Regions from separate parts of the Pseudoalteromonas spongiae UST010723-006 genome, predicted to be linked through region 2. Evidence: riboswitches for the same ligand, from Rfam matches in the RefSeq annotation. Region 2 holds a riboswitch; the other holds the start of a gene.
The links. A riboswitch is a leader RNA that binds a small molecule or an ion and turns the genes downstream of it on or off. The one in region 2 is predicted to bind cobalamin.
Positions count from the first base shown of each region.

Region 1: it holds a riboswitch for cobalamin, as region 2 does, so the genes downstream of both, PSPO_RS16015 (hypothetical protein) here and PSPO_RS12070 (TonB-dependent receptor domain-containing protein) in region 2, are expected to answer to the same signal.

Region 1 is NZ_CP011040.1:387,424-394,096, forward strand. It holds gene PSPO_RS15995 (TetR/AcrR family transcriptional regulator) at 1-43, shown strand, start outside; gene PSPO_RS16000 (hypothetical protein) at 176-481, shown strand; gene PSPO_RS16005 (dipeptidase) at 647-2,137, opposite strand; gene PSPO_RS16010 (lipoate--protein ligase family protein) at 2,216-2,935, opposite strand; cobalamin riboswitch at 3,068-3,257, shown strand; gene PSPO_RS16015 (hypothetical protein) at 3,442-4,068, shown strand; gene PSPO_RS16020 (cobyrinic acid a,c-diamide synthase CobB) at 4,058-5,425, shown strand; gene PSPO_RS16025 (cobalamin-binding protein) at 5,418-6,236, shown strand; gene astB (N-succinylarginine dihydrolase) at 6,349-6,673, shown strand, end outside.
Region 2 is NZ_CP011039.1:2,608,282-2,614,954, reverse strand. It holds partial or broken gene PSPO_RS12080 (nucleotide-binding YajQ family protein) at 1-74, shown strand, start outside; gene PSPO_RS12075 (M6 family metalloprotease domain-containing protein) at 162-3,416, opposite strand; cobalamin riboswitch at 3,617-3,776, shown strand; gene PSPO_RS12070 (TonB-dependent receptor domain-containing protein) at 3,811-5,718, shown strand; gene msrA (peptide-methionine (S)-S-oxide reductase MsrA) at 5,776-6,300, opposite strand; gene PSPO_RS12060 (SDR family NAD(P)-dependent oxidoreductase) at 6,366-6,673, shown strand, end outside.

The DNA.
Region 1 (6,673 bases), on a different replicon from region 2:
ACAAACGGTTGAACTGTTTTTAGCGCGTTATGGTTCTTCCTAGACAATATTTATGCGATTTTTTAGCTAAATAAACCTTTTATTAATGCTGATATCAAAAAAAGATAAATAGACGCTAATCCAATTTCAATTCTGTTGCATATAATCGTTAAAAGTTAATTAAGAGAAGTAATACGTGTCATTAGGTCGCCCTCGCAAGGAAAAAGCACATCCGCAACAGCAGCAATATTTAAAAGCGGTGATCGCCGCGCTGCAAGCTGAGCCCGAGAAACTCAATATCATTAAGCAGAATATTGCGCATTATCAAAGCCAAGCATATTTAAAACGTGGTTTTTTGTGCGCACTGGAGCGAATGGAATGGCTTTTTGAAGCAAACCTAACCATTGATGAGTTTTGCCAACAAATAATGGCAGATGATTACATTGGTCACCGCATAAGACGTTACCCATTAATCTTTAAAGGGGTATTAGATAAGGCGTAAATACGAATGGTATTTGGGTATCAAGGTTATCCCCAGAAATGGTGTGTAAGTCTGTTTAAAAGTGCTACTTTCTAAATGTAATCAAGGTACTAAGGAACGTCATACTTTTGTCACAAAGCATAACGTTGCCTCATTATAAATTATGGTTGTTCTAAATTTGGCCGTTTACATATTGCCAAGTTTTACCATCATGGCGGTATACATTTTTAAGTTTAGCGCCATTTGCTCTGGTGTTAAATACTCGTGCTCAGAATGACCTGTGTATTTTTTGCCAGGCATAGATGGACCAAACGACACAGCGTTATCAAATAGCTTAGCATTAGTGCCTCCACCAATCGAAACAAAGCTTGCATCTTCATCGCCAGTAAAATGCTTAAAGATGTCTAAAAGCGCTTCAGCGTGCGGTGCATCATCAAGCAGCATTGGCGTGCCAATATGAATTTCCACATTGTTTAACGTCACATTGTTGTTAGCTTGCCAATTGTTAAGCGTGGTATCAATTTGTGATTTTAATAGTGCCTCTGTTTTGCCAACTGGGCGACGTAAATTAACCGATAATTTAAGACCCTCTTCGTTGCGTTTTAGCAGTGTTGGCGCGACAGTCATTGGCCCCATAAAATCGTGACGGTAGGCAATATCACCAAATTTCGCGCCGTATAAATCAAGGCCGATAAGTTGATTAATAAATTCGATGGCCTGACCATCGCTGTTATTCTCTAGATCAATACCTTTGAACACTTCTGCCAAGTGAGCAATGGCATTGTGTCCTGCTTCTGGCTCAGATGAGTGCGCTGATTCCCCTTTAACACTAACAAGCACGCTATCGCCTTTTGTCGTAAGTGTTACTTGCACATCTTTCAGTGCATTTATGTTTTGCTTAAGTATGTTAAGCGCTTGCGCATCCGCATTATGCAGTACCACACTGGCATCTTCAGGTATTTGGCTAACAAATGCACCGCCTTTTAATTCGCTAACATAAACACCGGTTTGTGGTGATGAACCTGTAAATGTCGGGGCAATTAAGCTCCAGCCTTTTTCGGCAACAACCACAGGGTAAGATGCATCAATAGTTATTGCATACTTTGGCTGCTGGTAGGTTTTCATAAAGCGCTTTAGTGGTTCCCAGTCTGATTCTTCAGCAAGGTACACCATAAGTTCAATACGATTGTTTAGCGTAATATTTTTATCTTTTAGCGCTTTCATGGCATAAAGTGCTGTTGAAATTGCGCCTTTGTCGTCTTCGGTACCTCGGCCAATTAATTTACCTGGCTCTGAGGTGCTATCAAGTACAAATGGGCTTTGCTGCCATTTTGTTGGGTCTGCCGGTTGCACATCGCCATGGGTCACTATGGTTACTTTGTCTTGTTGCTCACCCATGCCAATTAATACGGTGTGCCCAAAATCTTGATAATCAAAACCAAGCTCCGCCGCTTTAATTTTTAATAGCGATTTAAAGCCAATAAAGTCCGGATTTTGCGGTGTATCGATGTCTTTCTTATTAACGGTTGGAAACGACACCATATTGGCTAACGTATGTATTTGCGCATTTTGGTATTCTGCTACGGCGTATTTTGCCAACTCATCGGTTGATGGGCTAACAGATGCAAACGCATGGCTTGCCAGTAACGCGGCGCATGGAAGAAGAGCGAATTTCAAGGGAGCACTCCAAGGTAATTAAAGGTGAAATAAGTCCCAAGTGTAACACCACTGAACACTAAAAAAAGGGTTTTACGGTCAGCTCGATTTATGTTTTTGATGATTTATAAAACTGGTAAATATGCGCTGAAATAATTCGTCGATATCGGGTCGCTCTTGGGTGTGTTCAAACAAGCTGGTATGCACATCGGCTATTGCACGGTCATCTTGCTGATGATGTTCGTAACATAAATTTACAGGTGCAACTAAGGTTGGCATATTTGCATTTACTAAAATGCAGGCCTGCGCCAATACAATTTTACCACCGCCTTTTTTTAGTAATACACGCTGGGCTGTGCCGACGATTTTCTTACTTTTAATATTAAGATTGTAATCACCATCGCAATAGCTGCCGGGGGTGGTGTGGGTTTCAACCTTAATATTAAACTGCTCAAAAAAAGAAGATAAAATAGCGCAAAAGTCTTTGTATGCGTTTGGAATCGAGTAGGGAATATGTTCTTCTAACACATACATATAAGATACATTAATTACCCCTTCACATTGTGGCACAGGGGCGCCACCAGTTTTGCGGGCGTGTAGTTGCCAACCGGTTTTCTTTAGCTTTGATTCGAGCGCTTCAGTTTTTTGCCATTTATTACCTGACGGTAAAACCAAAGTTGGCTTATCGCTTTGCCAAAGTAACAGTGCTTGGTTTAAATTGCCGTTTTGCAGTTGGCTAATTAATTCATTTTCTTTTTCAAAAACTGCTTCAACTGAGATTTGCTTGAAACGAAGTACTTTGGCTTTTACTTTTGACATTGCTAATTAAAGATTAACTTTTTGCTTAGCATACCGCAGTTTGTAATTTTTGGCAGTGCCTCGTTATATCAACAAACAAAAAGTTTTAATAAGAATAATGTCTTAGCTTGATTTAACAATGCTAGCTGACATATATTTGCGTTGTAATTAGGTGACTATTGTTTTTTTATAAACAATGTTTAAACGGGAATCCAGTTAAAATCTGGAACTGCCCCCGCAACGGTAACTGTGAGCGACAACCACCACTGTCTGTTTATGATGGGAAGGTGCTGTCAAAGCGATGATCAGGAGTCCGGAGACCGGCCTAGTTCACTCGAGTACTGCGGTGGGCGGTGAGCAACGAGAATACAATCGCTTTTATATCAATTACAGTAATGTGTGGTCGCGAACATGGATCATCTAATTACCTGAATGATATTGTTATTCCTTGCTGTAACAAGCAAAGGCGTGTGCCTTGTATCTTGTCATTTCCCTTCGCATTAGTTCTAGTATGCGGAAACATTATAATGACAGATCGTTCAAGTTTATTTACCCCAATTAAAGTACAGCAATTCTCGTTGCTGATTTATGCGTTGTTAGCGCTATTGATGATAGCCACCCGCCCGTATCATTTTGCGTCTGCGCTCCATTTGCCAAGTGCCAGTACAGCAATTTTCTTTATTTTAGGTTTGCTGGCATCTAAGCACCGTACTTTTGCCGTATTTGTGGTACTAAGTGTGTCGATTGATTTAACCAGCAGCTATTATCGCGGTGATTTTGGCGATTGTATTACGCGTTCATACCCATTTTTATTTGTTGGCTACTATGTGCTGTGGTGGGCGGGTCATAAAAGTTTGCAACTAAAGCTTGATGAAACAAAGTTTGCGGTTGCAGCAAAAACGGCAATGGCACTGGTTAACTTATGGCTTGCAAGCTCAATTGCATTTTTAACCTCAAACGCGAGCTATTATTGGCTATCAGGTAAATTTAGCGATATGTCGTTAAGTACTTACTCAGAGCGTGTAGCACAGTATTACGCGCCATATGTTACTAGCCCGTTTGGCTACGTGGCGATTGCGTTGGCATTGTACCTTGCCTGTTATTACTTAAAACCACACACCAGCATTTTAAAAACAACCCATCATGGCCGTTAATTCTCCGGTATTTTGCACTGCACTTGTAATTAGTGCGCCAAATTCGGGGGCGGGCAAAACCACAGTAACCGCCGCTATGGCACGCTATTTTACCAATATGGGCAAAACGGTTCAGGTATTTAAAACTGGGCCCGATTTTATTGATCCCATGATTTTAGAAGCGGCATCAAACCGTCCTGTATATCAATTGGATCTGTGGATGGTGGGTGAAAGTGAATGTCAGCGCATGCTTTACCAAGCAGCTATCGTTGCAGATCTTATTTTGATTGAAGGCGTAATGGGGCTGTTTGATGGCACACCAAATACTGCCGATTTAAGCGACCTATTTGGTATTCCGATTTTGGCGGTGATTGATGGCTCAGCCATGGCACAAAGTTTTGGTGCCTTGGTTCATGGCTTAGTAAATTACCAACCAAGCCTTAATTTTTACGGTGTGATAGCCAATAAGATCGCAGGTAAAGGACATGGCGAAATGGTTTTGCAATCCATAAACGAAAAGGCATTAACGCAAGACTATTTTTTACGAAATTCCCATATTAGTTTGCCTGAGCGCCACCTTGGTATTATGCAAGCAGGTGAGTTACAAAATATCGACGTGTATTTAGAACAAGCCGCACAGCAATTTGCTAACTCACACTTTAATCAACTACCCAAAGATGTGGTGTTTTGGCCCTCAAAAGAGGGAGATGATGCAAAGCAATACGCAGATTTTAAACGTGCTAAACCACTTAAAGGGCAACGTATTTTGGTTGCCAAAGACAATGCATTTTCGTTTTTGTATCGTGCCAATTTGGCTATGTTGGCAGATTTTGGCGCAGAGCTAAGCTACATTTCGCCATTACAGGATAAAACCTTGCCAGAGGGAGGTGCGCTCTATATTCCAGGTGGGTACCCTGAGCTTTATGCGCAGCAATTAAGCCAAAATAATGCGTTTAAACAAGCCGTAAAACAGTTTGCTAAAAGCAATAAACCGGTCTTAGCGGAGTGTGGCGGTATGCTCTACTTATTGGATGAATTAATAAGTGAAAACACACACTTCACTATGTGTGGCGTGTTAAACGGCAAAGACACAATGAATAAAACTCTCTCTAGCATTGGTCAACAATATGTCGATTTAAGTGCTGTTTATCCAAATATTGCTGCACCTTGTGAAGTGCGAGGGCACAGCTTTCATTATTCTAGCGCCGAAATTAACCTTACCGCTTTAGCGTATTCACAGTTTTACCCGCGTCACACGCAAGCTGAGGCAATTTATGCATGTGACAAAATACTCGCATCTTATATGCATTGGTATTTTCCTAGCAATATGGCGTTTTTTGTTACGTTTTTTAATGGAGAAGTAACACGGGATGAGTAATTTCAAAACAGCAAAATGGCCTGAGCGCATAATTTGTTTAACGGAAGAAACCACAGAAGCACTTTATTTAATGGGCGAGCAACACCGTATTGTTGGCATCTCTGCTTATACTGTGCGCCCCGAAAGAGCCAAACGTGAAAAGCCTAAAGTCTCGGCGTTTGTTAGCGCTCGCATTGATAAAATTATGTCGTTAGAGCCCGATCTAGTATTGGCGTTTTCTGATCTTCAAGCTGATATTGTGCGTGATTTAATAAAGCAAGGCGTCAATGTGCACTGTTTTAATCACCGCAGTATTCAAGAGGTGTTGCAAATGATCCGAACGCTGTCGGCATTGATTGGCGAGCCACAAAAAGGCGAAAAACTAGTTAACCAATTGGTGGATAATCTAAACACGATTAAAGCAAGTGCAGCTCAGCTTACAGTAAAACCTAAGGTGTATTTTGAAGAGTGGTTTGATCCACTTATTACTGGCATTACTTGGGTCAGTGAATTGGTAGAAATCGCCGGTGGCATTGATTGTTACAATGAATTTGCCAGTGAAAGCCTTGCCAAAAATCGCATTATTAAAGACCCATGCGACGTAATCGAAAAAGCGCCAGATATTATTTTTGCAGCCTGGTGTGGTCGCCCTTTTGTGCCTGAGAAAATGTTATCGCGCGACGGCTGGCAAACCATTCCAGCAGTGATAAACAAGCATGTTTATGAAATTAATTCGAGCGATATTCTACAGCCAGGTCCGGCCGCGTTAACGGATGGCATAAATCAAATTCATCGTATTATTAAAAACTGGAGCACACAGCACTCAACTTAATTTTTAGTATCTGGCATGTATTTAGCAACTTAGCTTTGTATTCACGTTTTTTCGGTTTTAAACACGAAAAACGCCTAATAAAAGTGCAACCTTGCACTAAAAGGATGCAAAGATGACAGTGTACGAAGTAAATTTTGATGGGTTGGTTGGTCCAACCCATAACTACAGCGGCTTATCGTTTGGTAACGTCGCATCTAAAAATAACGCAAAGCAAATCGCCAATCCGAAAAAAGCTGCGCTACAAGGCCTTGAAAAAATGCTGGCGATGACAAAGCTTGGCTTAAAGCAGGGTATTTTACCGCCTCAGGTTCGCCCAGATACTTACACATTACGAAAGTTGGGTTTCTCAGGTAGCGATAAAGACGTAATTACAAAAGCAGCCAAAAACGCGCCACAGTTTTTAAAAGCCTGTTATTCGGCGTCTTCAATGTGGTCGG
Region 2 (6,673 bases):
TACAAGCTATTATGCAACTCGTTCGCGAAGCTGAATTAGGGCAACCGTTCCAGTTTAAAAACTTCCGCGATTAATCGGTGGGTTTTCAAAATCACCAATTATTTTGGTGATGTAAATTAAAAAAAGAGCCACAAATGTGGCTCTTTCTTTATGGTGTAATCTTAACTTCGTCTGCGTAAGCTAATTAGGGTGAGAAGCCCTAACATTGCAAATAAACTACCGCTTGAAGAACTTGATGTTGCTTCAGTAGTTGGAGGAGCAATGTTTTTAACAGTTACTTGAACACTTGCTGTGCTCGTTAGTAATTGGTCGCTCACTGTAACTTCAAATGTAAGTACTTGATCGCTATCAACGCTAGGTGCTGTGAAAACTAAGTTTGCCTCATCTGTACTGGTTAAATTCACTGCCGGACCACTGGTTTGTTTCCAGTTGTAATAAAGTTCATCACCATCTGGGTCGCTCGATTCTGCGGTTAACGTGACCGTTGCACCTTCATTTACTGATAAATCATTACCGATTGTAACTACCGGTGCTTGATTTGAACGCTTGATATCAATTGAAATATGAACACCTGAAGAGCCCTTACCGTCAGATACCGACACAAATAACTTAATAGCGGTATCACTTACTACATCTGGTGCTGTAAAACTGAGAGTGTTGCTGGCATTACCTGCTAAATCAATTGCAGGGCCTGAGATTTGTTGCCACTCATAGGTTAGTGCATCGCCGTCTTCATCTGTCGCGGAGACGGAAATAGTCACTAGCTCATTAGCTAATACTGATTGAGGTGCATCAATTTCGACAACTGGAAGCTTATTTACATTGATAACGTTTACAGTGATGTATGCGGTTGTACTACCTTTGCCATCATCTGCTGTGAGCGAGAATGTTAAGCTTTCGTCTGCTTGCACTTGCGGTGCGGTAAAGCTTAGGTTTGCACTTGTGCTATCTGCAATTGCCACTTCAGTACCTGATATTTGCTGCCAAGCTAGCGTGATAGGATCGTTATCAGCATCGCTTACAGTTGCGCTTAGCGCCACAGCTTCGCCTTCGGTAACATAATGAGTGGTTTCAAGTTGAATAATCGGTAGTAGGTTGTTGTCTACCGTATCTTCAACTTCAAGGTAATCAAGATAATGTGAAATCAGCGCAGACTTACTGCCAGCAGATAAGTGACTTAGTGAGCAAGTATTCACAATTAGTTTGCTGTTATTGATAGCACCTTGAATGCCACACGGGCCAAACTCATTTTTCCATTTACCTTCAATGTCATCATAAAACACACCTTTCGCGTTAAGAAAGGTTGTTGCATTTTGTTGTGTAATAAACTCAGAGCTTGGCGGTGAGATGCTATCCTCAGCAATGATAGTTTGGCTCACGGTTTGCCCATTATTAAGCGCGATACTTTCCACTTGCTCTACACGAACATCGGTGTTGGTTACCGTTAAATCGAGTGTATTGCTAAGTTCAGGCGATAGGCTAAGGACATTTTCACCGGCAATAATAAGCTTGCTGTTAAAGCGCGAGTAGTTATCAATAAATGATACTTCTTCACTGGTTGCTTTACGGTCACGGCCGAATGCTTGCAGTGTGCCATCGTCGAGTCTATTCCAAGGCGTGCGAGACTCACCAAAATCGACAGAGACAAATTTAAAGTTGGTGCTGGTTAGCGGGAATAAAAAGTCTGAATAGTAAACAGGCAAGGTCAAGCTATCGTAAACTTGTTTTGTTTCCGCATTTAATGAGTGATCTAAATGAAAGTGCACTGCTGAAGATTCACCGTTGTATGCGAATACTTTCAAGTATTCAGCGCTTTTATAACCTTCTGCGGTAACGGCATTAATCTGCAAGTTTAGTTGGCCATTCTCAGTAATAAGCTCTGCAAAATTCACGTCAAACGGTGCGGATAGTGTTTTTTTAAGTTCACCGTTAATTAACAATTCAACATGATCAACTTGAGATAAGTCGTCACTGCTAATGGTTGCTTGTGCATTGTGCGCAATCAGTGATTTATCGCTAATAGAACCGACTGAAATAGTCGCAATGCTAGGGTATACTTGTGCATTAAATGTAGCGGCATTGCCATCGGTATTGAGGTTTTGAATGTCTACGCCTGTATGTTTTGCGGCATAGTTTTTACTCGCTGGCAGGGTTTGAGGTGAAAAGCTATCACCCGTAGTAAATACATCGTTTTCATCAGCGTAGGCCGCAACTAGCTCAATTTCATTTAAATTATCAGCTTGAATGAGGCGAATAAGTTTGTTGTCAGAGTAGCTATTATCGTTGGCAAAGTAGCCCCAGCTATTGAGCTCTGAATTTATATGCCAAATATTTAAACCTTCAGCGTTTAAGTTTAAGTCGTTACCGCTTCTATCACGGTATTGCACAATAAAGTACTCGTCGTACTTATTGGTGGCACTTGTATCGCTGCGTAAAATAAGCGCATCTTGGTTAGTTGATGTGGCTGAAAGTTGATAGTTGGTATCTGAAGTTGATGCAAACTGCGGCGTCAGCCAGCCAAGTGCAAATTTACTAAATGCACTGTGATCTGAACTGTTATTATCCATCATATCCATGCCGCCTGTACCACCACGCGGACCAATGCTGTCATCGTAATCGTAGTAATCAGGCAGGCCAAGTGCATGGCCGGTTTCATGAATAAGTACAAGCGGTGAAAATGCTTGCCCTTCCGAATAGGCCAGCCATTGCCAAGAAATTGTGCTGATGGTTTTACCATCGACGGTAAATGAATTGTCGCCAAAACCTGAGAAAGTACCCCACCAAAGGCTTGCCCATTCGCCAGGAGGGCCGGTCCAAATCACCGCAACATAATCGATGTCGCCGTCGCCGTCGTTATCGTATTGGCTAAAGTCATGGCCAAGCGCATCGTGGTGTTCAATTGCTTCTTTGATGATTTGCTGCTTTACCTGTGCAGCGTTGGTACCATCGTCAAGCGGACGGTTGTACTCGGTTTTATACCAATCAAGTACATTACCTTGAATATCAAGTTTGTTATATGACGAACGCTGGTAAAATGCACGGTGGCTTTCAAACGGGAAACTGCTGGCGTTGCCCTCACCAAATATTTTACTGTTAATTGCGCTTTGAGAGTTGCTTTCATTGTGTAAGTAATCGGGAAATTCAACTAGCAGCACCAACATTTTAGGAGTGCCTAAACTCGGAAAATACCCTTCAAATGGGTTTGCTTCATCTGCTTTATTTTGCATTGTTCGCAGTTGCGGCAAATGGTGTAAACGCTGGTGGTTACCATATGATTTTGCTTGCAAAGCGCGCTGGCTAAACGTTTTTTCGGCTTTATAGCGTTTTAGCTGCTCTTGCGTGGGCGGTTGTAATGCACTTACGTGTAGAGTCAAAAATGCACTACAGGCAAGAAGTACCTTAGTTAACTGTTTCATAGTTGAATCCGTTACAAATCTATTGTCACTGTGTGAGTAATAAAGTTTACTCCTAAATGACCTTTTATAGAAACAATAAGGGAACAGTTTACCAGCTGTTTTTAGCGGTTTAGACTTCTAAAATTGACATTTTCACTTATCCCCTCCACAATACGCGCCTAAATTTATAGCCTATTGGTGCCGTTAAATTTTTGGTTCTTCGCTTCAGAAAAATAGTGGGTCAAACATAACAACGGATAATCGGGAAGTTGGTGCATAAGTCTTTGCCTTATTAAGTCCAACGCTGCCCCCGCAACGGTGATGTATTTTGTATTAAATAAAATGCTCAGCCCGGAGACCGGCCAATTGGTTTCTTAAAACGATTAACATTGTGCGGTGGGCACAAGGGGATAATATGTATCACAAATCTAAGTTAGGTTTGGCGCTTAGCCTTGCCTTGTCTTCTTCATTCGTTGCAGCTAACACAACTGATGCTCAAACAGAGCATGATATTGAAACTATTGTTGTTACCGCGAATAAGCTTGAGCAATCAATTGACCAAACTCTGGCAAGCGTGCAAGTTATTGACCGTGCGCAAATTGAGCAATTAAATGTGCGTGATGTGTTAAATGTGTTAGAAACGCAAGCGGGCATTCAAGTAAACCGTAATGGTGGGCAAGGGCAAAATGCGAGCCTGTTTGTACGTGGCTTAGAATCTCGTTACTCGCTTATTTTAATTGATGGTGTGCGCGTAGGCTCAGCAACCTTAGGTTATAAAAGCTTATCAACTTTGCCATTAAATTCAGTCGAGCGTATTGAGGTAGTAAAAGGCTCTCGCGCAGCACAATATGGTTCTGACGCGTTAGCGGGTGTTATTAATATTATTACGCGTCAATCACAAGGTCACAGCATTGCATTAACAACAGGCTCTAATAGTTATGCGAGCTTAGAAGGCACGTCACGTTTTACTACTGAATACGTGGATATTGCGCTTAATGCAGGTTATGAGCGCACTGAAGGATTTGACGTATTAGAAAACGATGCAACAAACTTTGCCGATCCAGATAAAGATGGTTACGACAACTTAAACCTAGGGTTAAACCTTACTCATAATAATGCGTTGTTAGGTCGATTAGGTTTTATTGCTCAATATTCAACGGGCGAAGTAGAGTTTGACAATTATTTTGATTATCAAGAGTCTTCATTAGATAAAACCGAATATGAAAACTACCATGTAAATGCTAATTGGTTTAAACAGTTAGGTGACTTTAGCCATAAAGTAGATGTTGCGTTTAGCCAAGATCAAGATGATACGTTTGGCACTAAACCAACTAGCCGCTTTGCAACAGAGCGTGTACAGCTAGATTATTTATCGACATATCAGTTATCTGAACAAATCGACTTTAACGGCGGCTTAAACTGGCATCAAGACAAGATTGATACAACGAGCAGTTATGACGAAAAAAGTCGCAATGCTTATGCTGCATTTGTTGGCGCATACTACGATGACGGTAACTTTTTAGCTAATGTGGCTGTGCGTCATGATGATTATGATGAAGTTGGATCTGAGCAAACGTATAACATTGCGGGTGGTATTAACCTGCATCAAGACGCAGTACTGCGTGTAAGTCAAAGCTCTGGCTTCAAAGCACCTACATTCAACGATTTATACTACCCAGGATCAGGTAACCCAGAGCTTGAAGCTGAAACATCAGTTAACCGTGAGCTTGGCTTACGTATTGATTTTGATAGCTTAAGTGTGGATGTTGCGGCATTTCGTAACGAGCTAACCAATAAAATTGCGTGGGCACCAGCACCAACAGCGGATAACCCATATCGTTGGTCACCATTTAACATTGCTGAAGCACGTTATGAAGGCGTAGAGCTAACCACTAATTTTGCATTTTACGGTTTTGATAACACGCTTAATGTAAGTTATATCGACGCGCAGAAAGTGGATAACTCACCGACCGCAGTTGAAAAATATAGTGACTTACCATTTGTTGCAAAAGAAAATGTACGTTACAGCATCGTTAAGCAGTGGCAAGATTTAGATATTAATTTAAGTGTTGCATATCAATCAGAGCAAAAATCGACGCTAATTAATAAAATCCCATCACGCATTGTGTGGGACTTAGCTGCAAACTACCAAATTCAACAGCAATTAACCGTAAGTGCTCGTATCGAAAATCTATTTGATAAAGAGTACATTCCAAGTCAAGGTTATGGCGTAGATATCGATGGCGATTGGGTAAATGATGCGTTTTATCACTATAACGAAATTGGTCGTCAGTTATTTGTTGGTATCGCGTACGATTTTTAATCGGTTGATTTAACAGCGAATCATTTTGTAAAAAAAGCCGCAAGTTGCGGCTTTTTTTTATTGTGCTAGTAATGTCGCATAATTAGCAGAGAACTTAGCTAATTTAGGGCCAATCATAATACTGCAATAAGGTTGATTAGGGTTATCGCGGTAATAGTCTTGGTGGTATGTTTCAGCACTATAAAAAAGTGTCGCAGGGCTTAGCTCAGTGACAATTTTGTCTGCAAAAAGTACTTGTTGACTCGCCAGCATTTTTAAGCTCGCTAGCTTTTGAACATCATCAAGATAAAAAATAACACTGCGGTATTGTGTACCAACATCATTACCTTGGCGGTTTAATTGTGTTGGATCGTGTAACTCAAAAAAGATTTGTAATAGTGTTGAGTAGCTAATGACCTTTTCATCAAATTCAATTTTCACTACTTCGGCATGACCGGATAAGCCGGTGCAAATATCTTGATAAGTTGGGTTATCTAAATGACCACCACTGTAACCTGATAGCACCGATTGCACGCCTTTTAAACGGCGAAATGCCGCATCAATACACCAAAAGCAGCCACCACCAAAAATTGCTGTTTGCATTATTGTTTAATCTATTTTCTTGTTAGTTGCGTAAAGATTAATACAGTTAGACAAGGGACGGCAAGATGAAACAAAGTTTAATTATTGGGGCGGGCGGCATAGGTTTGGCTGTTGCTGAGCTGTTATCCCAACAAGACGACGAACACAACATTACCATTATCACCAGCAATCCAACTCTTTTAAGTGATAAACGCTTTAATGTGTTGTTAGTCGAAAACCACAGTGAACAGCAGGTAGCAAGCTGTTTAGCAACATTATCAATTAAGTTCGATTATGTCTTTTGTTGTTTGGGTTTATTGCACCAAGAGGATATTCAGCCCGAAAAAAATCTATCACAATGGCGTGTTGATTCGGCCATGGCATTAATGCAAGC